2 regions of the Kitasatospora sp. NPDC032150 genome follow, and region 1 is predicted to be linked to the other one. Evidence: riboswitches for the same ligand, from Rfam matches in the RefSeq annotation. Region 1 holds a riboswitch; the other holds the start of a gene.
What was found. A riboswitch is a leader RNA that binds a small molecule or an ion and turns the genes downstream of it on or off. The one in region 1 is predicted to bind cyclic di-AMP.

Region 1 (18,473 bases):
GGACCGGGGCCGGCCCCGCTATCTCGGCGCCGAGCAGCGTACGGGCCCGGTGACGCTCCAGGGCCCCGAGCCCGCGGGCGCCGGCGAGCAGCAGCGCGAGCACCGGCAGGCCCAGTGCGGTGACCACCAGACCGACACCGGCGCTGAAGAAGGCGGTGACGAAGCTGAAGCCCACCGCGGCGAGGGGCAGCGAGGTCAACGCGAAGCCGACCTGCCGCCAGGTGGCGGCGGTGACCGGGGCCAGCCAGAAGGACCCCCGCGGCCCGGCGCCGTCCCACGAGGGGCGGCCGGCGGTGCCGTGGATGCTGTCGGTGGCGGTGCTGCTCATCGCGGTCCCCCTGGTGTCGTCCGTGCTCACACCTCAACGGTGTCAGTTCCGGGCCGCCGCCGTAATGCAGCCCACTGCCGGATCGGGGGTGGGGTTGTCCCTACCCCCGTCCTGGAGCGGGCGACACCCACTCGTCGTCCAGCAGCGAGAACAGCAGCGAGTCGTGCCAGGTGCCGCGCAGCCACAGGTCGTGCCGGATCCGGCCCTCCGGCTGGAAGCCGGCCTTGGTGAGCACGCGGACGGAGGCGGTGTTCTCCGGGTCGACCCGGGCGGCGAGGCGGTGCAGTCCGAGGGTCCGGAAGCCGAACTCGCATAGCAGCGCGGTGATTTCACTCGCGTACCCGCGGCCCCAGGTGTCCGGGCGCAGCGCGTAGCCGAGGGCGGCGGAGCGGTGGTCGCCGAGGTCGAGGACGGCGGTGCCGATCGGCGTGGCGCACTCGGGTTCGTCGTCGGCGAGCACGGTGACGGCGAGCCGGTAGACGGTGCGCGGCTCGGCCTCGGCCTGTTCGACGTAGAGCTCGATCTGGTCGGCGCACGTCTCACGGTCGCGCGGTTCGAAGGGTAGGTACCTGGCGGCCTCCGGGTCGCCGAAGACGGCGTGCAGGGCGTCCACGTCGCGGGGCGTGTGGTGGAACTCGCGGAGGGCGAGGCGCGGGCCGGCCAGCAGCACGGCCCGTCCCGGCCCGGCCGGTCCCGGTTCTGGCTCCATGCCGTCCGACCCTACAGCGGGCCCCGGCCACGGGTGCGGCGCCCGCACGGAGGCCGTACCCCCGGGCACCGGCTACGGTACGTAGCGTGAACCACGATCTGCAGCTCACCCCGGGTACCCGCACCACCGATCTGCTCGCCTGGGCGGCCGAGCACGGGTACGAGCCGGTGCCCGAAGAGGCGCTGCGGACGGTGCTCACCCTGCTGGAGCTCGGCGACGCACCGATGCACGAGGGCTTCCCCGAGCTGAGTTCGCCGCTGCTGGAGCAGCTGCTGTACGAGCAGCTCTACCTGTACGTACAGCCCGCGGCCGAGCCGGAGGCGTACGGGCGGGCCGTGCGACTGCTGATCGATCATCAGCGGGCGGCCCGGCGACTGAACGCCAAGCGGCACGCCAGGCTGCACGCGGAGGCCGAGTGGCAGGGCGAGCTGCTCTGCGACCTGCTGCGCCGGCCGCACCTGCTGACCTGGCCCCGGCTGTACACGCTGCTGCTGCGCGCGGACGGTGTGGACGTCGGCGACGCGGCGGCCGTACGGGTCTGGCTGGAGGAGTTCCGCGCGCTGACGGAGGACCAGCGGATCGCGCGCTTCGCCTGGCTGGAGGAGCTGGGGCCGATGGAGCCGGTGCGGGGGGACGAGGGCTGGAACCGGGCGCGGGTGCTCTCGGTGGGGATGGCCACCGACGGGGCACGACTGCTGCTGGAGAACCGGCTGATGCAGCGCAGCTACCGCAACCTGGCCGGGCGGAACGCGCTGGGCCTGCCGATGCCCGACGAACTCGCCGGTGACTTCGAGAGCTTCGAGGCGGCGGTGGCGGCGGAGGCGCTGCGGCTGTGCGGGGAGTGGACGGTACCGGGGCTGCCCGAGCTGCTGGTGACGGAGTTCGCGGACCTGGCGCCGGAGCCGGAGACGGCGGAGATCGAGGAGTACGTGGCGGGCACGGACGCCTGACCGGCCGGCCGCCGTACGCCCGGCGACCCGCCGCACCGTGCCCCGGCACCAGGGTGCACCGGGCCCGGCCGGGGGGCCGGGGCACGCCCGGCGGCCTGGGGCCGTTACGGCTGGAGGCCGTGGGAGTGGAACCAGGCCAGCGGGTCGACCGGGGCGCCCCCGGCGGGGCGGACCTCCAGGTGGACGTGGGGGCCGAGGGGCACGCCCGACGGCAGGCCGCGGGAGTGCCCGGTGGCGCCGACCCGGCCGAGCTGGGTGCCCGCGGTGACCCGTCCGGACACGGCGGAGATGGCGGAGAGGTGGCAGTACCAGATCTCGGTGCCGTCGGGCAGGGTCTGGATCACCCGGTAGCCGTACGCGCCGGACCAGCCGGCCGCGGTGACGGTGCCCGCACCGACGGCGGTGACCGGGGTGCCGGTGCGGGCGGCGAAGTCCAGGCCGGTGTGCGGCTGGGACCAGTGCGAACCGGCCTGGTCGAACCGCGCCGCGAGCGTGTGGCCGTCGACCGGCGGCCGGAGGGTGCCGAGCCGGGCGCGCTCCTCGACGGCCTGGGCCTCGGCCTGCTGGACGGCCCGCTTGGCCTCGGCCTCCTGGGCGGCGGCCAGCCGGGCGGCCTCCTCCGCGCTGGTGCGCTCTCCGTCGGCCTGCTGCTGGATTCGGGCGGTGAGGGTGAGTCCGGGGTCGGCGGCCAGGACGTGGTCCGAGGCCGTGTCGGGGACGGAGAAGGCCGGCGCGGGGGCGGGCGGCTGGGTGGCGGTGGCCGCGGCGGCCGGTCCTGCGGTGGCGAAGCCGGTGGCGCCGAGTCCGGCGGCCATCGCGGTCACGCCGAGCAGCGAGCCGCTGCGCGACTGGCGGGGCATCCGGTGCCGGGCCGCACCGTCGGCGTCGGCGGCCGGTTCCGGCGGAAGGTCGAGCAGCTGGGTGCCGACCCCGACGCTGCCGACCCCGAGGTTGGCAGGGCTGTGCGACAAGGACGCCACCGGGCGCGCTCCTTTCCTTCCTTCGCGCCGACCGGGTTAGCTGACGGGTTCGGAGCAGGAAGGTCTCCTACGAGTGGGCGGGCCCACCCGATTCACCCCAGGAACGTGGTTCCCCGGCTCCCGGACCCACCCACGGGGCGGATCTTGGGGATTGGGCGACGGCGCACGGTGCCGTTCGGGTACGGCGTTGCCGACCGCGCTGCGTTATCAAACGTTAATCCGAGAAGGCCATGATTCCAAGCTGCACGCCTGGTGAAGTCCTTGGCTCCTGAGGCGCAATGGGCGATTTGTGACTATTGACCAGATCGCCCCATGACAGCCCGTTATCCACCAGGGGAATCAGCCCTGGGCCCGGCGGTCCCGCTCGGCGAAGGTCGTACCGGCGATCGCCCAGTTCTCGCGCGGCACCTCCTCGATCGCCACCCAGATGCTCTCCGGCTGCACGCCGGTCGCCCGGGCGTACGCCTCGGTGAGCTCGCGGGCGATCTCGGCCTTCTGCTCCTCGGTGCGGCCGGCCAGCTGCTTGACGTTGATGAACGGCATGACGGCCCCTCAGGTTCGGGTTCGGCGGTCAGCCGCACCGTATCGCACGACCCCGGAGCGCCAATGCCCGGAAGGCCCCGGACGGCGAGCACCCCGCCGGAGTCCGCGAGTGCAGTCACCGCAGTCACCGCAGCCCCTTGACGGCTAAAGCTATTAGCCATAGCTTTTTGGCTACAGAAAGCAGCGACACCACTGCGGAGGCTCACCATGCCCGGCACCCAGCACCCCGACACCCGGTTCCTCGACGTCCCCGGCGGCAGGATCGCGTTCGACGACAGCGGCACCACCGCCGGCGGCGCCCCCGTGGTGCTGCTGCCCGGGATGCTCGAATCCCGTGCCCTGTACCGGCTCCTGCGGCCGCTGCTCACCGCGGCTGGCCACCGGGTGATCACCATGGACCCGCGCGGCTTCGGCGAGTCCTCGATCGCCTGGGACGACTACTCCCCCGGTGCGGTCGCGCACGACGTGCTCGCCCTGCTGGACCACCTGGGCGTCGCACGGGCCGTCCTGGTCGGCCACTCGTACACCTGCGCCACCGTGGCCAAGGCGGCCGGGGCCGCTCCCGAGCGGGTCGCCGGGATCGCGGTGATCGACGCCTTCTTGGAACACTCGCCGAACGCCTTCCAGCGGGCACTGATGAAGGCACTGGCCCCGCTGGTGCTGGCCTTCCCCGGCATATGGGGCTCCGCCCAGCGGTACTACTACCCCTCGCGCAGGCCCGTCGACTTCGAGAGCCACCGGGCCCACCTGGTGGCGGCGCTGCGCACCCCCGGCCGGAAGGCCGCCACCCGGGGCCAGCTGGAAGGCGACTCCATCGCCGCCGGGTCGGCGGCGGCGGTACGCTGCCCGGCCCTGGTGATCATGGGCAGTAAGGACGTCGACTTCCCCGACCCGGCCGCGCTCGCCGACCGGCAGGCCGCCGCACTGAGTGGCCGTAAGGTGATGATCGACGGTGCCGGGCACTACCCGATGGCGGAGTTCCCCGAGGCCACCGCCGACGCCCTGCTCCCCTTCCTGCACGAGGTCGCCTGATGCCCCGGGTCGGACTCACCCCCGCCGCCGTCGTGGGCCACGCCCTCGAACTGATCGACGAGGAGGGCCCCGAGGCCCTCACCCTGGCCGCCGTGGCCGCCCGCGCGGGCGTCGCCACCCCGTCCCTGTACAAACACGTCAGCGGCGGCCTGGCCGAACTGCGCCGGCTGATCGCCGTCCGGGTCACCGAGGAACTGGCCGAGCAGCTGGCTGCGGCGGTGCTGGGGCGCAGTCGGGACGAGGCGGTCGAGGCCCTGCTGGCGGCCTACCTGGACTACGCGGGCCGCCACCCGCGCCGGTACGCCGCGCTGCCGCAAGCGCCCCAGGAGGACGAGGACCTGCAGTACGCGGCCGGCCGGCTGGTCGGGGTGATCCTGGCGGTGCTGCGCGGATACGGCCTGGAGGGCCCGGAGGCGATCCACGCGGCGCGTACCGTGCGCTCGATGGCCCACGGCTTCGCCTCGCTCTGCGCCGGCGGGGCCTTCCAGTTGACCGAGGACCTGGCGGTGACCCGGGAGCGGCTGATCCGGGTGCTGACCGAGGGGCTGCGGGCCTGGCCCGCCTGAATGCGGCTTCAGGGAGGGCGGCGGCTTGACGCCGACCGGGCCCGGGGCACAGGGTGGCCCAACGGGGCGGAGCCGTGCGGCGGTTCACCGGCGGGGGCCTGCCGGAAGGAGCCCGCAGCGGGTCGCGTACCGTGGCAGGGCCGATCCGGACGGACGCCGCGCACGCATCGGTGCGGACCCGGGGATTCGAGACCGAACTGTCGCACACCGCCGGTCGCACCGGCGGTGTGCCTGGGTAGGTACCGTCCGGGCGGCCCGCATCGCGCCGCCGGGGGCGTGGGCCGCGGAGCAGGCGGCCCCGAGGCACGATCACGAGGAGGAGGGCGGCATGACGCAGACCACGCGGACCACCCGTCCCGGTACCGGTCCCATCCCGGAGCAGCTCCGCCCGGCCGCGGCCGTACGGCCGCCCCTCGGCAGCGGGCTGGCCGACACCGCGCGGCGCGCCTTCGCGATCGCCCGCGGCCTGCGCTCACTGCGGCCGGTCCCCGCCCGGGCCCAGGAGCCGTACGGGGAGAGCGACGGCCAGTAGCCGCGGCCCCGGCCGAAGGGACACCCCTCGTGCCGACGCGACATTCACCGGGATCCGGACCTGCGACGCTAGATTGACCTGAGCAGGCGGATGATCAGCGGCCTGGCCCGAGTCTCGGCGGAGGTCCTCGTGCCCGCAGTCACCACGGTGGCACGACAGCTCGCCGGGGCGCTGCGGCGCGGCGCCTACGGACGCTGGCTGAGCCGGCTGCTGGACGGCGACCCGCAGGCCGAGTGGCTCGCCCTCGGTCTCCTCACCATCAGCAGTGCGCTGCTGACCCTGCTCGCCATCGCCGCGCCGAACGACTGCCCGCCGTCGGCGCTGGCGCTGCCGCTGCTGGTCGGCGGCTTCCTCCTGCACATCCGCCTGCAGGCCATGCTGCTGGTCCCGGTCGGGCTCGGGCTGCTCGCCCAGTGGTTGCTGCGCGTGCCCCTCGGAGTGCGCCTCGGCTCGGCGCTGATGGTGGCGCTCGCCGCGGTGATCGGGCTGCTGATGTCCCGCCACCGCAGCCGGCTCGGACTGCGCGGCACCCGGGGCGACACCATGCTGCTGGAACTCGCCGAGCGCACCCGGGACCTCGGCCGCCTCCCCGACCGCCTGCTGGACTGGCGCTTCCACCGGGCCGTCTCCCCGGTCAGCGGCGCGTTCTTCGCCGGTGACTTCCTGCTCACCTCGCAGCGGCCCGACCGGGACCTGCTGGAGGTGGTCCTGGTCGACGTCTCGGGCAAGGGCAGCCGGGCCGCCGCGCGGTCGATGCACCTGTCCGGGGCGTTCGCGATGCTGCTCGGCTCGGTGCCGCCCGAGGCCTTCCTGCCCCGAGCCAACGACTACCTGGCCGCCGGCGACTGGGAGGACGAGTTCGCCACCGCCGTCCACCTCGCGCTCAGCCCATCGACCGGGCGCTACCGGCTGTTCAACGCCGGGCACCCGCCCGCCGCGCACTACCACCGCGCGAACGGCGGCCGCTGGGAGCTGCGCGGCGAGAGCGGACCCGCGCTGGGGATCTTCGCAGGGACGCGCTACCCCCCGAACGCCGGGCGGCTCGCGTACGGGGACTCGCTGCTGCTCTACAGCGACGGCCTGGTCGAGGTGCCCGGCGAGGACATCGACGAGGGCATCGGGCGACTGCTGGAGGCGGCCGCACCGCTGCTCCGGTACGGCGGTCCGGCCGATCCGGCGGCGGAGCTGCTGCAGACGGTCGCCCGCAACGTCGCCGACGACCGGACGGTGGTGATCGTGCGCCGGCTGGGCGCGGGCAGCTGAACCGGCCGGAGGCGGCCGGGCGGTGCCGCGATCCGGGTGGTCCCCCGTCCGCCGGCCCGGCACCGGATCACCGGATCACCGGATCACCGGATCGAGCGAAACTACCGACAGGTAACCGGATTTGAGCTGTCGCGGGGGTGAACTGTAGCCCGATCAGGCCAACTTTGGTCCTAGTTGAGCTGTCCAGCAGCAGAAATGTCGCGATCGGGTCACTGAACGTCAGATACGTTCACACATACGTAGGATCATCCCCCTAGAATCCCCGGCGTGACGATGACTCAGTGGTGCGGTCCGGCTGCCGGCGTGCTCGCCGCCCTCTCCCTCCTGGCCGCCGCACGGTACCGCGCGGTCAGTCGTACCCTGAGGGCCCGACTCCACACCCAGGAGCAGGAGTTCGCCGCCCTGCGCGCACAGTTGCAGAACGAGACCGAACTGCGCAGCAGCGAGCACGCCGCCATCGAGCGCGAGCAGGAGCTCAACGCCTCCACCCGCCGGGCCTTCCTCAGCGTCGCCCGGCGCATCCTGGTGATGGCCCACGACCAGCAGGCCGGCCTGGACGAGATGGAGCGCCGGCACGACGACCCGGCCCTACTGGAGGGGCTGCTCAAGGCCGACCACGCGGCCGCCCAACAGGCCCGCCTGGCACAGACCCTGGCCGTGCTCTGCGGCGCCCGGGCCGGACGGCACTGGCCCGAACCGGTCGCGCTGGAGGACGTGGTGCGCGGCGCCCAGTCCCGGATCCTGCCGTTCCAGCGGGTGGTGATCCGCAGCCGGATCGAGACCGCCGTGGTCGGCGCCGCCGCCGAGGCGCTGATCCACGCCATCGCCGAACTCCTCGACAACGCTACCCGGTACTCGCCGCCCAGCACCCAGGTCCACGTCACCCTGATGCCGGTGCACAACGGCGCGGTGATCGAGATCGACGACGCCGGGGTCGGCATGTCCGAGCAGGCCGTCGAGAAGGCCGCCGCCGCACTCGCGGGCGGCGGCGCCATGGAGGTCTCCCGACTCGGCGAGGTACCGCAGTTGGGGCTGGCGGCGGTCGGCCGGCTCGCCGAGCAGTACGGCTTCCGGGTCACCCTCAGCTCCGCCCCCTCGCCCTACGGCGGGGTGCGGGTGGTGGTGCTGCTGCCGACCCCGCTGCTCACCGACCCGCTGCCCGGGCCCGCCACCGGACGGAGCACGGATGCCTTCGAGCGCCCGGCGGGAGCGGGGACCGGCCGCCAGGAGCCACCGGTGGACCGGATCCCCCGGCAGCAGCGGCTCGCCCCGCAGGAGCAGGTACCCGCGCCCCCGTCCACCCCCGGCGGCCTGCCGCGCCGGGCCAACCGGCGGCACGCCGCCCCCGCGCCCGCCGACGGCCCGGACGAGACGACCCTCGAACTGCCCGTGCCACCGCGTTCCGCACGCGACGCGCAGACCTTCATGTCCCTCTTCCAGGCCGGTACCGCCGACGGCCGCTCGGCGGCCCGCGAGCAGACCCGGCCCGACGGCCTCCCCGCTTCTCCCCCCGCTTCCCCTTCCCCCCAATCCCCCCAGCACTCCGGAGAGTTCCATGACCACCACTCCTGACCTCGGCTGGCTGCTGGCCGACATCATCAGCGTTCCCGAGGTGCAGCACGCCGTCGTGGTGTCCAGTGACGGCCTGGAGATCGGCCGCAGCGAGCGGATCGCCCGCGACGACGCCGAGCGGCTGGCCGCCGCCTGCTCCGGCCTGCAGTCGCTGGCTCGCGGAGTGGCACAGGGCTTCGGCGGCCGGCAGAGCACCACCCGCCAGATCATCATCGAGTACGGCGGCGGCTACCTGTTCATCGTGGCCGCCGGAGCCGGCGCCCACCTGGCCGTGGTGACCAGCGAGGCCGTGGACGCCGGCCTGGTGGCGTACCAGATGCAGATGCTGGTGGAGCGGATCGGCACCCATCTGACCAGCCCGCCGCGGGTGGAGGCGGCCTTGGGGGAGGCGCGTTGAGCGGCCCGGTCCGGCCGTATGTGATCACGGGCGGCCGGAGCCGGCCCAACGGACCCGACCAGGAGCTGGCGCTGGAGAGCCTGATCAGCGTGGACCCGGCCATCCTGATCGACGAACTCCTGCATCGGCAGCCCGGGTTGAACCGCGAGCACCGGCGCATCCTGCTGCTCTGCCGGGAGTTGCTCTCGATCGCCGAGGTCGCTGCCCACCTCGGCCTGCCGCTGGCCGTGGTCAAGGTGCTGGTCGGCGACCTCCGGGACCTCGGCGCCGTCCAGGTCCTGCCCCCCGCAGTCCCACCCGTACCGCAGGCCAAGCGCCTGCCCGCAACCCTCCTGGAAGAGGTGCTCGTTGGCCTCCGCCAACTCCGCTGAGCCGGTCTACCTGCCGTCCACCGTGCAGGGCGCGGTGAAGATCCTGATCACCGGTCCGTTCGGGGTGGGCAAGACCACCCTGGTCGGCTCGCTGAGCGAGATCACACCGCTGCGCACCGAGGAGACCATGACCGCCGCCGGCGTGGACGTGGACGACCTCACCGGCCGCCCCGAGAAGACCACCACCACGGTCGCGCTGGACTTCGGTCGGATCACGCTCAACCCCAGGCTCGCCCTCTACCTCTTCGGCACCCCCGGGCAGCAGCGGTTCTGGCCGCTCTGGGATGACCTCTCGCGCGGCGCGCTCGGCGCGATCGCGCTGGTCGACGCCCGGCGGATCGAGGAGAGCTTCGACGTGCTCGGGCAACTGGAGGAGCGGCGGATCCCGTTCGCCGTCGCCGTCAACGCCTTCCCCGACACGCCCGCCTACCCCGAGGAGGAGCTGCGCGCCTCGCTCGACCTGCTGCCCGAGGTGCCGATCCTCAGGTGTGACGCCCGGGACCGCCGGGCCGCCTACGACGTCCTGATCGACTTCGTCGACCACCTGCACTCCACCACGGCCCTGGAGCTGCAGCCATGACGACTCCCCAGCAGGACAGCCTGGTCCAGCCGTCGGAGCCGACCGGCGCGCCGCCCTCGGCGGATGTGCCGGGCCACCCCGCGGGCGCCCCGGGCGGACCGGAACACCCCGGGGCGGGCAGACCGTCCGGCGCCCGGGTCCCGCCGCCCGGCTGCCCGATGCACGACAAGCTCGGTAGCGCACCGCTGTACGGCGCCTCGGTCTCCGACGACCCGCACGGCCTCTACGCCAGGATGCGGGCGGAACACGGCGCGGTCGCCCCGATCGAGCTGGAGCCCGGAGTCGAGGCGTGGCTGGTGCTCGGCTACGCCGAACTGCTCGAACTCACCCGCAACGAGCAGCTGTTCTCCAAGGACTCACGCCGCTGGCGGGTACCCCGGGAGGGCAGGCTCAAGCCCGACTCGCCGCTGCTGCCGATGACCTCCTGGCGGCCCACCCTGCTCACCCTGGACGGTGCCGACCACCAGCGGCTGCGGGGCGCGGTCGCCGACACCCTGGCCCGGATCGACCACCGGCAACTGCGGCAGCTGACCGAGAACGCCGCCAACTCCCTGATCGACGGCCTGGGTCCGGACGGCACCGCCGACCTGATCGCCCAGTACGCGCGCCGCCTGCCGCTGCTGGTCTTCACCCAGCTGCTCGGTCTGCCTGCCGAGGCCGGACCGCACCTGATCGATCTGATCAGCCACTTCGTGGACAGCAGCGAGGAATCGGTCCGGGCGAACGCCGAGTTCCAGGCCATCCTGGTCGACCTGGTCCGCCGCTGCCGGGCCACGCCAGGAGCCGACCTGACCTCCTGGCTGCTGGCGCACGAGGCCGGGCTGAGCGACGAGGAGGCGCTCCACCACCTGGTGGTGATCCTGGTCGCGGGCAACGAGACCGCCATCAACTGGATCGGCAACACCCTGCGCCTGCTGCTCACCGACCGCCGCTTCAGAGCGACCCTCGCGGGCGGCCGGCTGACCGTCTCGGACGCCCTGGACGAGGTGCTCTGGCGCGACCCGCCCACCCAGAACTTCCCCGGCCGCTGGGCCACCGGCGACACCGTCCTCGGCGGCCAGTACATCAGCGCGGGCGACATGCTGGTGCTCGGCATCGCCGGTGCCAACGCCGACCCGGCCGTGCAGAGCCCCGACGGCATCGGCGGCAACCGCGCCCACCTGGCCTGGGGCGCCGGCCAGCACGTCTGCCCGGCCCAGCACCCGGCCCGGCTGATCGTGGAGACCGCGGTGGAGACCCTGCTGCACCGGCTGCCGGACCTCCAACTCGCGGTACCCGCCCATGAGCTGGCCTGGCGGCCGTCACCGTGGTCGCGAGCGCTGGTGTCCCTGCCGGTGCTCTACAGCGCCTTCACCCCACCGCGCATCCCCGCACCCGAAAGGCCCGTATGGACACCTCCGACCCCCGTACCGCACCCGTCCGGCTCGACCCCTTCGGACGCGACCAGCACGCCGAGAACGCAAGGCTCCGGGCGGCAGGGCCCGCGGTCATGGTGGAACTCCCTGGCGGGGTGGTGGTCTGGGCGATAACCCGCCACGACACCCTCCAGCAGCTGCTCGCCGACCCCCGGGTCGGGAAGAACCCGCAGCTCTGGGACACCTTCAGGGAGGGCCGCCTGCCCAAGGGCTGGCCGCTGCTCAACTTCGTCACCGTGCCCGGGATGACCACTGCCGACGGCGAGGACCACCGGCGGCTGCGCGGCCTGGTCAGCCAGGCCTTCACCCCGCGCCGGGTCAGCGCGCTGCAGCCCGGGATCGAGCGGCTCACCGCCCGGCTGCTGGACGGAATCGCGCAGTTGGAGGGCGGGTTCGACCTTCGGAAGCACTTCGCCTACCCGCTGCCGATGCAGGTGATCGGCGAACTGCTCGGACTCCCGCCCAAGCAGCAGGACGAACTGCACGAGCTGTCCGACACCCTGGTGAGCAGCTCCGCCACGCCCGAGGAGGCCGTCGCCGCGCAGGCCTCGCTGTTCGCGCTGCTGGCGTCGCTGGTCGAGGCCAAGCGGGCCGAGCCGGGTGACGACCTGACCACCGACCTGATCGCCGCCCGCGAGGACGAGGACCGGCTCAGCGAGCAGGAGCTGGTCGGCACGCTGCTGCTGATGCTGATCGCCGGGCACGAGACCACGCTCAACCTGATCACCAACGCGGTGCGCGCGCTGCTCGCCCACCCCGAACAGCTGCGGCAGGTGCTGGACGGCACGTACTCCTGGTCGACGGTGGTCGAGGAGACGCTGCGCTACGACTCGCCGGTGGGGCAGTTCCCGCTGCGGTACGCGATCGAGGACGTCGAGGTGGGCGGCGGCGAGCCCGGCAGCGTGGTGATCCGGCGCGGGGAGGCGGTGCTCGCCTCGTACGGTGCCGTCGGACGGGACGGGACCCACTACCCCGACGCCGACCGCTTCGACCTCTCCCGGCAGCAGCCCCTCCGGCACCTGTCGCTCGGCCACGGCCCGCACTTCTGCCTCGGCTCGGGCCTGGCCCGGCTGGAGGCGGAGACCGCACTGCGTGGCCTGTTCGAGCGCTTCCCCGGCCTTTCGCTCGCGGAGGGGCCCGAGCCGGAGCCGATCGCGTCCTTCGTCAGCAACAGCGTCCGCGAGCTGCGGGTGCGGCTGAACGGCTGAGGAGACGGCTGGAGGCCGTCGAGGTGCGGGAACCGACGGCCTCCAGCCATGACCGGCCGAGCTTGTGAAGATTCGGTGACGGCAGGCGCGCACCACCACCGTGGTCACCGGTGGGCTCGCCCTGATCGCCCTGATCACCCTGGCGGAGCCTCGGCGCTGTTCGGCCCGAAGCGCCGCGCCCGCCGCTCCGCCCGAACCTCCGGCTGCGGGGACCGGCGCCCCGTGACGCCGGTAGCCACAGCCGGAGGACGACCTACTGATTCCCGGTCAGTCCTGGAACAGACCGTTGAGTTCCGGATAGCTCAGCCCGTCCGCGAGAGCGCCGAAGGTGCCGTCGGCGTAGACCTCGCGGGCAGCGCGCCGCACCGCCGCGTACGCGACCTCGGCGAGGCCCGGTCCGAGGCTGATCCGGCCCACGCCCAGGGCGGCGAGCTCGGCGACACCCGGCGCGGCGGCGTGGCCGGACACGTTGAGCGGGACCGGCAGGGCCTCGGCCAGCGCCGCGATGACCGCCGGGTCGGCCGTGCCGGGGACGAACACGCCGCTCGCGCCCGCGTCGACATAGGCCAGTCCGCGGGCGAGGGCCGCGTCCGGACGGCTCTCGGGCTCGCCGATGCCACGCAGGAAGACGTCCGTCCTGGCGTTGATGAACAGCGGCACGCCGGCCGCGTCGGCCGCAGCGCGGGCGGCGGCGATCCGCTCGGCCTGCTCGGCGACCGGGCGCAGCTCGCGCGCCCCGCCGGCGGGGCCGTCCTCCAGGTTGACGCCGACCGCGCCGGTCGCGAGCAGGGCGGTAATGGTCTCACCCACCCCGGCGGCGGTCTCGGCGAAGCCGTCCTCCAGGTCGGCGGTGACGGGCAGGTCCACCGCACCGGTGATCAGTGCGGTCTGGGCCAGCGCCCGGGCCCGGTCGAGACCGCCGCCGTCCTTCGCGCCGAGCGTCCAGCACACGCTGGCGCTGGCGGTGGCGATCGCCCGCGCGCCGGCGGCGGCGACCAGTCGGGCGCTCGCGGCGTCCCAGACGTTGGCCAGCACCAGCGGGTCGCCGGGGCGGTGCAGTTCGGTGAAGAGCTTGGCCTTGTCGTGCTGAGTGGTCATGGTGTCAGCCTGTCAGTGAGACGCGACGGTGTACTGGCGGAGATCGGACCTGGACAGCCGAACCCTCACGGGGCGGGGTGAGCCCTCCGGGGCCCACCGATCGGCCCCGGAGGGCCCTGTTCACGCCTCCTTGGGTGCCGGGCTGAGCCGGGTGGAGATGGCGATGCGGTTCCAGGAGTTGATGGTGATGATCATCGCGAGAAGCTGGGCCAGTTCCTTCTCGTCGAAGACCTTGGCGGCCTCCTCGAAGACCGCGTCCGGCACGTGCCCCTCGGTGACCTTGGTGACCGCCTCGGTCAGGGCCAGGGCGGCGCGCTCGCGGGCGGTGAACCACGGGGTCTCGCGCCAGGCCGGGAGGCTGAACAGCCGGTGGGCCTGCTCGCCGATCTTGCGGGCGTCGGTGGTGTGCATGTCGAGGCAGAAGGCGCAGCCGTTGATCATCGAGGCATAGGTCTTGACCAGCTCGGCAATGATCGGATCCAGCCCGGCGGAGGCGGCCCGGTCAAGGTCGATCATGGCCCGGTAGAACTCGGGGGCCTGCTCCGGGAGCGACATGCGCTGGAGGGGGGCGGGCACGTAAGCGCTCTGGTTCGTCGTCACGTGGACAACCGTAGATGCCGGGTGGCCCGCCCATGTGGTTCATTTAGCGCATGGAATCCTGGGCCACTTTCGGCGGCGACCTGCTCATCGACCTGACCTCCGGGCGGGCGCGCGGACTCGGCCTGCGCGCGGCCCTGGAGGACGCGCTGCGCGCCGCGGTCCGCGACGGCCGCCTGCACCCCGGCACCCGGCTGCCGTCCTCCAGGGCTCTGGCCGCCGACCTCGGGATCGCCAGGAACACCGTCGCCGAGGCGTACTCCCAGCTCGCAGCCGAGGGCTGGCTGGCCTCCCGGCAGGGCTCGGGCACCGTGGTGGCCGAGCGCGGCACACCGTCCGAGGCCGACGTGCCGACCGTACGGCCGCGCCGCGCCGTGGTCCGCTACGACCTGCTCGCGGGGCGCCCCGACGTCTCGCTGTTCCCCCGCTCGGCGTGGCTGGCGGCCTCCCGGCGGGCGCTGACCGCCGCACCCAACGAGGTGTTCGGCTACTCCGACCCGCGCGGGCGGATCGAGCTGCGCCGCGCCCTCGCCGAGTACCTGGCCCGGGTCCGCGGGGTGCGTACCGACCCCGAGCGGATCCTGATCTGCGCCGGCTACACCCAGGGCCTCGGTCTGCTGTGCGGCGCGCTGCGCGAGCGCGGTGTCCGGGCGGTCGCGGTGGAGGAGTACGGGCTGCCGCCGCAGCTGCAGGTGATCACGGCTTCCGGTCTCCGCACCGTGGCACTGCCGCTGGACGAGGGCGGCGCGCGCACCGACCTGCTGGGCGGCTCGGGCGCCGGCGCGGTGGTGCTCACCTCGGCGCACCAGTTCCCGACCGGCGTACCACTGAGGGCCGCGCGCCGGGCCGCCGCCCTCGCCTGGGCCCGGGAGACCGGCGGGATCATCATCGAGGACGACTACGACGGCGAGTTCCGCTACGACCGGCAGCCGGTCAGCGCGATGCAGGCGCTGGACCCGGAACGGGTGGTGTACGCGGGCACCGCCAGCAAGAGCCTCGCCCCCGGACTGCGGCTCGGCTGGCTCGCGCTGCCCGGGGAACTGGTCGAACCGGTGGTCAGGCAGAAGGAGTTGGCCGACGGCCAGTCCGGTGCCCTGGAGCAGCTGACCCTCGCCGAGCTGATCACCTCGGGCGGCTTCGACCGGCACATCCGCCGCTGCCGGCTGCGCTACCGGCGCCGCCGCGACCAGATGGTGAGCACGCTCGCCGAACGGGCCCCGGACGTCCGCGTCACCGGCATCGCGGCCGGACTGCACGCGGTCCTGCGACTGCCCCGGGGGTCGCTCAGCGAGGAGGAACTCCGGCACCAGGCAGCCTGGTTGGGCCTTGCGCTGCAGACCATGTCGGAGTGCCGCACCCCGGCCGCCGGGCCCGCACCCGACACACCCTCGTCGCTGGTGATCGGGTACGGCACCCCGCCGGAGCACGCCTTCTCCGCCGCACTGGACGCGCTGTGCACGCTTATCGGCCTGTCCGTGCCGCGTGTCGACGCGACCTGAGACCGACCGGTTCCGGCCTACCGCTTGCCGAGTTCGAAGAGCAGGAAGAGGAACGCGCCGAACACGTGGCCCGCAGCGGTGTAGAGGACCATGCGTACCCAGACGCCGCGGTTCGGGAGCCGACGGGCATCGATCGGTTGCTTGGCCATGGTGGGCCTCCCTTCAGAGGCTTACTTGGGGTGAAACCCGGATCCTGGGACCTCAGTGGCCCCGCCCAGGCAGAGTTCGCCGCCCGGACTCTGCAACAGGGTGTGCATGAAGAGCAGCTCGACGCCGTCGGCGGAGTCGGCCGCGATGCGGTGCGGGGTGAGCGAGTCGAAGTGCGCGGAGTCGCCCACCTCCAGCAGGTGGACCTGCTCGCCGAGGGTCAGCCTCAGCCGCCCCTGCAGGACGTACAGCCACTCCTCGCCGGGGTGCACCCGGACAACCGTGTCCTGCAGCCCCGGTGGCACGTGGACCCGCAGCGCCTGCATCGCCCGCCCCGGGGCACCGGCCCGCCGGTAGCCCCAGCCGCCGGCCCGGCCGGGCTCGATCGCGCCGCCCCGGGTCACCGGGTCCGGCTCGCCCGGCAGTTCGCCGAGCAGCCCGGCCACCGTCGTGCCGTACGCCCGGGCCAGCCCGAGCAGTACCGGCAGCGAGGGCTGCCGCCGCCCGGTCTCCAGGCGCGACAGATACGCTGGGGAGAGGCCCACCCGGGCCGCCGCCGCTTCGAGCGTGTGCCGGCTGCTCAGCCGGTGCTCCCGAAGTCTGGCGCCGAGGCCCTCGACCTCCTGGTCCGCACTCATGCGTCCAGTCCACACCCGCCGTGCCTCACAGGCAAGAAAATTGCCAAGGAGGCAAAATCATCTCCGGTGCGGCATCGACGACCGACCGTTCAACGGGCGATGCTGAGGGTTATGACGAAGTCGGACACCCTGGAGTACGGGCGCGTACTCGATCTGGCCGTCGCGGTTCTGGAGACGGACGAGCCGCAGACGCTGTGGAACCAGCTCGCCGAGCACCTGCTCGACACCTTCGGCAGCCACACCGTGAGCGTCTCGGAGCTGCGCCCGAGCGACCGGACGGCCCGGGCCGAGGGCTGGGCACCGACCCGGATCGGCGCGGCGATCAACGAGCACGTCGAACGGCAGGTCCGACAGCGGCATCCGCTGGTCGGCTACCTCACCGCCGGCGGCAGGCGCCCGGTGACGGTGGCCGGGATCTGCGCCGGGTGGCGCGGCTCGGCCTGCTACGACCAGGCCTACCAGGCGTTCGGCACCACCCAGCAGTTGGGCCTTCCGCTGGCCGTGACCCGGCACGGCTTCCGGACCGTCGTGCTCAGCCGCAGCGGTCCCGACTTCGGGGCGAACCGGATCGCCATGGCCGAGCGGATCCAGCCGCTGCTGATCGGCGCGGACCGCCAGCAGCGCCGGCTGCGCCGGCTCCGCGAGGCCGCCGCGGCCACCGCGGCCGGCGACGTCACCCGCCGGGCCGCTCAGTACGGTCTGACGCCGCGCGAACTGACCGTACTGAGCCTGCTCGCCGAAGGTCTCACCAGCACGGCCATCGGCCGGCGCCTGGCCATCTCCCCGCACACGGTCAAACGCCACCTGGAGCGGATCTACCGCAAGCTCGGCACCGACAACAAGGTCTCCGCCGGGCTGGCCGCCCGCCGGATGGGCCTGGTGTGCTGAGGGCGGCCGGCACGCACCGGAGGCCGCGGACAGCAGCCTCGCGGGGCCAGCAGTAGGAAGTTCGTCCCATGGCACCGAGGCGGCGCGGTTGCCAGGATCTTGGTCCGGGGGCGGGAGTGACCTCCGCCGGCGGCCCGCCCCGACCACGCATCCGACGGGACGGCACCTGAGCCTGCACTCCCTGGACCGCAGGGGAGTCCAGGGAGTGCGGGGACGGGTACGGCACCCGATCGCACCTCAACGGCAGCGCGCCTCAACGACGCTGCACCTCAACGGCAGCGCGCCTCAACGACGCTGCACCTCAACGGCAGCGCGCCTCAAGGACACCGCATCCCAGAGCCCTGCGCCTCAGGGGCGTGGAATGTTGCGCAGGTTGCTGCGGGCCAGGTCGATCATCTTGCCGACGCCGCCCGACAGCACGGTCCGGCCCGCGGCCAGGGCGAACCCCTTGGCCTGGGCGACGGTGATGCGCGGCGGGATGGAGAGCGCGTTGGGGTCGGTGACCACGTCCACCAGTACCGGGCCGGGCCTGACCAGCGCCTCGGCCAGTACCTCCCGCACCCTGGCGGGTTCCGTCACCCGCTTCGCCTGGATGCCGATCGCGCGGGCGATGGCCGCGTAGTCCACGTCGCCGTTGTCGATCTCCCACTCGGGGTAACCGGAGACCAGCATCTCCAGCTTGATCATGCCGAGCGCGCCGTTGTTGAACACCACGATCTTGACCGGCAGCCGGTGCTTGGCGACGGTGAGGAGTTCGCCGAGCAGCATGCCGAGCCCGCCGTCACCGGACATCGAGACCACCTGCCGCCCCGGGAAGGCGAGTTGGGCACCGATCGCGTGCGGCAGCGCATTGGCCATCGAGCCGTGCAGGAACGAACCGATCACCCGGCGGCGGCCGTTGGGCGTCAGATAGCGGGCCGCCCAGACGTTGCACATCCCGGTGTCGACCGTGAACACCGCGTCGTCGGCGGCGAGTTCGTCCAGCACGGCGGCCACGTACTCGGGATGGATCGGCACCTGTTTCTCGATGCTCCTGGTGTAGGCGCCGACCACGTCCTCAAGTGCCTTGCAGTGCTTGGCCAGCAGGCCGTCGAGGAAGCGCCGGTCCTGCTTCTGCTCCAGCAGCGGCATCACGGCCCGCAGGGTGGCCGACACATCGC
Region 2 (3,535 bases), on a different contig from region 1:
ATCAGCAGGTGCGCCTGCCGGGCCTGCGGGACTCCCCCGGCGAACTCGGCCTTGCCCGGCCGGCGGTCGCGCTCCACCACGGTCACCTGCCAGCCCGCCTCGGCGAGGACCCAGGCGTGCAGCAGTCCGGCCAGGCTGCCTCCCAGCACGACGGCTCTGCCAACCGGCAGCGGCATCTCGATTCCCCCTTCGGCCGGCGGGGCTCACGGCGTCGAGCCCCGCACTGTTCGGCGGGTGGTGCGGTGCGGATCGTGCTGCGCGCGATGCAAGCAGCACCCGCGCACGGCTGGGTGGTGCGGTGCTCGGCGGCGCGACGCGGCGTGCGGCGGTACTGGACGGCGGGCGTACGGCGTGAGTGGGAGCGCGCAGCGCACGCGGGGAGCGTACGAGCACGGACCGGATGCATTCTGCCCTCCCGAGCGGGGCCGCTAACCACCCCCTCGAGACGGAATGACGACCCTGACAGCTAATTGGGGAAGTCTCCCCAATTAGCTGTCAGGGTCGTCGCCGGGGCCGGCGACCGCCGACCCGCCCGACCGTGCGAGGTCCCGCCGTGCGCGCTCCGCTGCCCGGTTTTCCCGAGGTCCGCACCGCCCAGGGCACCGTCCGAGGCATCGGCCCTGCGGGGATCGCCTCCTTCCGCGGGATCTGGAGCGAGTTCGCGGCCACCGGGCAGGCCGGCTGGCCGCGCTACTCCTCTCCGGACCGGCTGACGCGGGCCTTCGCGACCGAGCGCCCGCAGGTGGTCGCACACCCGCACGAGGCTGCTCGGGCAATCTGGGCCGGCCACCCGATGGGCGCGCTCGACCTCAGCTCCTGACCCTCCGGCCGCTCCACCCGGGACTGGCGCCCGCGGGGCGGAGGCGCCCGACCCGCCCGGGACTGGGTCGGATCGGCCTCGGCCTACGCCCTTGACGGACGGGTCAGTTGGAGAAGTCCTGAGTGAGCCAGACGGTTCCACTGGCATCGCGGTAGACGGCGATGCCGATGTGGGTGAACTCGCTGCTGAGGATGTTCTTGCGGTGGCCGTCGTCCGGCGGCGTCTCGTTCAGCATGTCCTGGGTCAGACTGACCGCCATGGCGGCGATGTCCTGGGCCGAGGTGGAGACCCCGTTGCCGTAGCCTATGTTCTCCCCGACGGCGTTCCACTGGACGCCCGCGGCCGTCACCCGCGCCCCCAACTCGGCTTCGCCCGGGCACTGGTGGGACATGCCGCAGCCACCGGCCATCGTGTGGTTGTGGGCCTCGGCGCTGCTGGTCAGCCCCGCCGTGATGGTGTAGGCAGGCAGGCCCTGGGCGGCCCGTGCCTGGTTGATCAAGCCGAGCACCTGCTGCACGGCGTCCGAGCTCGAACCGGTCTGCGCGGCCGGGGTGGTGGGCGCGGCCGGAGTGGTGGGCGCGGCCGGAGTGGTGGGGGCGTGCGCGGCCGGGGCGGACGGCGACGCGGCCGGAGACGACGGCGCGGACGTGTGCGACACCGGGGCCGAAGCCGGCGCGGAGGGCCGCGCGGAGTGGGAGCCCTGGGACTCGCCGCCGGGGCGCGCAGTCGCGGACTCCGGTGCGTGGGAGGCCGGGGCGGACGGCGACGGCGAGGCGTGCGAGGCTTCGGCCGAGGCCGGAGCGGAGGGCCCGGCGTGCGGGCCGGCCTGGTGGTGGCGGTGCCGATCGGCGTCGCCCTGGTGCCGGTCCTGATGGTGGTCCTGCCAGCCGGCATGGCTCGCGTAGGTGTGGGAGCCGGGCGCGGCGGAGGCTCCGCTCGCGCTCAGCAGCGGCAGCATGAAGCCGGCGCCGGCGATCCCGGCGGTGGCGGCCAGCCGCGGGGTGTGCCTCCGGCGCGCACGGCGATGCCGGCCGGTACCTGAATTCAGCATGGGGCGTCCCTCTGCGACGCCTGCGAGGTGAGCTGTCGGGTTCGGGCCGTGAGGTAGCCCGGCCGCACACGGCGGCTTCACCCCTAGCCGCACTCGTCTCGCCCGCGAACGGGTCGAGCAGGGCGCGGCAAACTACCTGGTTCCCCCGCTCCTGCCCGGTGCACTGCTCGACGTCCGGCCGACCGGTGGACAGGACTCGGCGTCCCGGCGGCAGGGTCCGCAGGTGCGGACAGCCTGAACGCTAGGCAGATCGGCCTGCAAGACACAAGTTCGTATCATGCGCATCACATGGACATCCAGTGAAGATCTGATGGATAGCCATATTCACTGACGTAATCCTACATAAGTGACCTAATCGGACAAATCTCTCGACTGTTGATGGCGGTCGCGACGGCCGCCGCCCCCACGGGGGGCGGGGGCGGACGAGGCGGCCGGCGCGCGTCAGTCGACGATCGGCCCGCAGGTGCGGCCGCGCTTGAGTTCGAAGAACCCCTCGGCCTCCGTGACGAGCAGTATGCCGTCCCACAGCCGCCCGGCCGCCTCACCGCGGGGGATCGGGCTCACCACCGGGCCGAAGAACGCGTTGACCGAGCCGTCGGGACCGGGGATGTGGATCGCGGGCACGCCGAGGTCCTCGCCGACGGGGTCGAGGGCCACCCGGTTGCCGGCCAGCAGCAGCGGGTCGAGCCCGGCGTCATCGGCGGCGTCGGCGAGTCCGGCGGGCAGGCCCGCCTCCTCCAGCGCGGCCAGGTACAGCTCTCGGCCGACGGGGGCCTTCTCCAGGTGGATCCGGTTGCCGAGCGCGGCGTACAGATCCCGCAACACCCCGTTGCCGTGCGCGCGTTCGGCGGCCAGCACCACCCTGGCCGGGCCCCGCCGTTCGGCGAGCCACTGCCGGTACCAGTCGTCCACCTCGCGGCCGTCGTTGTGCGCGGCGAGACCGAACACCCGGAATCGGGTGCGGACCTGACGGACCTGCTCCACCTCCAGCAGCCAGCGCGAGCCGATCCACGCCCACGGGCACACCGGGTCGAACCACATGTCCACGGTCGTCGTCTCAACGGTCATCTCGGCAGTGGTCGCCATGTGTGAATCTCCTGTTCCTTGAGTGTCCGAGGAGACGCTATGTGACCAACTGGCCTTGGCTAAGCTCCAATTCGGATCAATCTGATTGGGCCAATCATGGATGTACATGTCACCCTCAGCGAGCGGGGCGATCGAGCCGCCCGGATCTACCGGCACCTGCTGGACGCGGTCCTGGACGGACGGCTGCGCCCCGGCGAACGGCTGCCGCCCAGCCGGGAGCTGGCCCGCCGGCTCGGGGTGTCCCGCAACACCGTGGCCTCGGCCTACGAGCGGCTGGCCGCGGAGGGCTTCCTCCAGGGCCGGGCGGGGTCGGGCACCTTCGTGTCCGGGCAGTCCGTCGGCACGCTGGCCACCCGCCGCGCACCGGCCGGGCCCGGGGCGCAGCCGAGGCGGATCTGGCAGTCCGTCCCGGCTGCTCAGGGCCGATCCCCGGAGCCCGTCTACGACTTCCGCGCGGGCACGCCCGACGGGCGACTGTTCCCCTTCCAGACCTGGCGGCGGCTGATCACCGACGAGCTGCGGCCGAGCGGGCTCGGCCGGGCCGACTACGGGCCGCCCGAGGGCCACGCCGATCTGCG

Region 2: it holds a riboswitch for cyclic di-AMP, as region 1 does, so the genes downstream of both, ACZ5ON_RS02285 (CAP domain-containing protein) here and ACZ5ON_RS09435 (M23 family metallopeptidase) in region 1, are expected to answer to the same signal.

The regions. Positions count from the first base shown of each region.
Region 1 is NZ_JBVIMH010000006.1:20,759-39,231, forward strand. Features, by position in the region: gene ACZ5ON_RS09420 (sensor domain-containing protein) at 1-358, opposite strand, end outside; gene ACZ5ON_RS09425 (GNAT family N-acetyltransferase) at 429-1,037, opposite strand; gene ACZ5ON_RS09430 (hypothetical protein) at 1,124-1,987, shown strand; gene ACZ5ON_RS09435 (M23 family metallopeptidase) at 2,092-2,967, opposite strand; cyclic di-AMP (ydaO/yuaA leader) riboswitch at 2,979-3,135, opposite strand; gene ACZ5ON_RS09440 (tautomerase family protein) at 3,307-3,510, opposite strand; gene ACZ5ON_RS09445 (alpha/beta fold hydrolase) at 3,718-4,542, shown strand; gene ACZ5ON_RS09450 (TetR/AcrR family transcriptional regulator) at 4,542-5,108, shown strand; gene ACZ5ON_RS09455 (hypothetical protein) at 5,437-5,640, shown strand; gene ACZ5ON_RS09460 (PP2C family protein-serine/threonine phosphatase) at 5,770-6,903, shown strand; gene ACZ5ON_RS09465 (sensor histidine kinase) at 7,177-8,475, shown strand; gene ACZ5ON_RS09470 (roadblock/LC7 domain-containing protein) at 8,459-8,872, shown strand; gene ACZ5ON_RS09475 (DUF742 domain-containing protein) at 8,869-9,243, shown strand; gene ACZ5ON_RS09480 (GTP-binding protein) at 9,221-9,823, shown strand; gene ACZ5ON_RS09485 (cytochrome P450) at 9,820-11,352, shown strand; gene ACZ5ON_RS09490 (cytochrome P450 family protein) at 11,313-12,446, shown strand; gene ACZ5ON_RS09495 (isocitrate lyase/PEP mutase family protein) at 12,714-13,544, opposite strand; gene ACZ5ON_RS09500 (carboxymuconolactone decarboxylase family protein) at 13,665-14,144, opposite strand; gene pdxR (MocR-like pyridoxine biosynthesis transcription factor PdxR) at 14,195-15,640, shown strand; gene ACZ5ON_RS09510 (DUF6126 family protein) at 15,658-15,789, opposite strand; gene ACZ5ON_RS09515 (helix-turn-helix domain-containing protein) at 15,811-16,425, opposite strand; gene ACZ5ON_RS09520 (helix-turn-helix transcriptional regulator) at 16,537-17,313, shown strand; gene ACZ5ON_RS09525 (pyruvate dehydrogenase) at 17,662-18,473, opposite strand, start outside.
Region 2 is NZ_JBVIMH010000001.1:519,988-523,522, reverse strand. Features, by position in the region: gene ACZ5ON_RS02295 (NAD(P)/FAD-dependent oxidoreductase) at 1-176, opposite strand, end outside; gene ACZ5ON_RS02290 (hypothetical protein) at 554-820, shown strand; gene ACZ5ON_RS02285 (CAP domain-containing protein) at 924-1,871, opposite strand; cyclic di-AMP (ydaO/yuaA leader) riboswitch at 1,874-2,042, opposite strand; gene ACZ5ON_RS02280 (DsbA family protein) at 2,313-2,957, opposite strand; gene pdxR (MocR-like pyridoxine biosynthesis transcription factor PdxR) at 3,054-3,535, shown strand, end outside.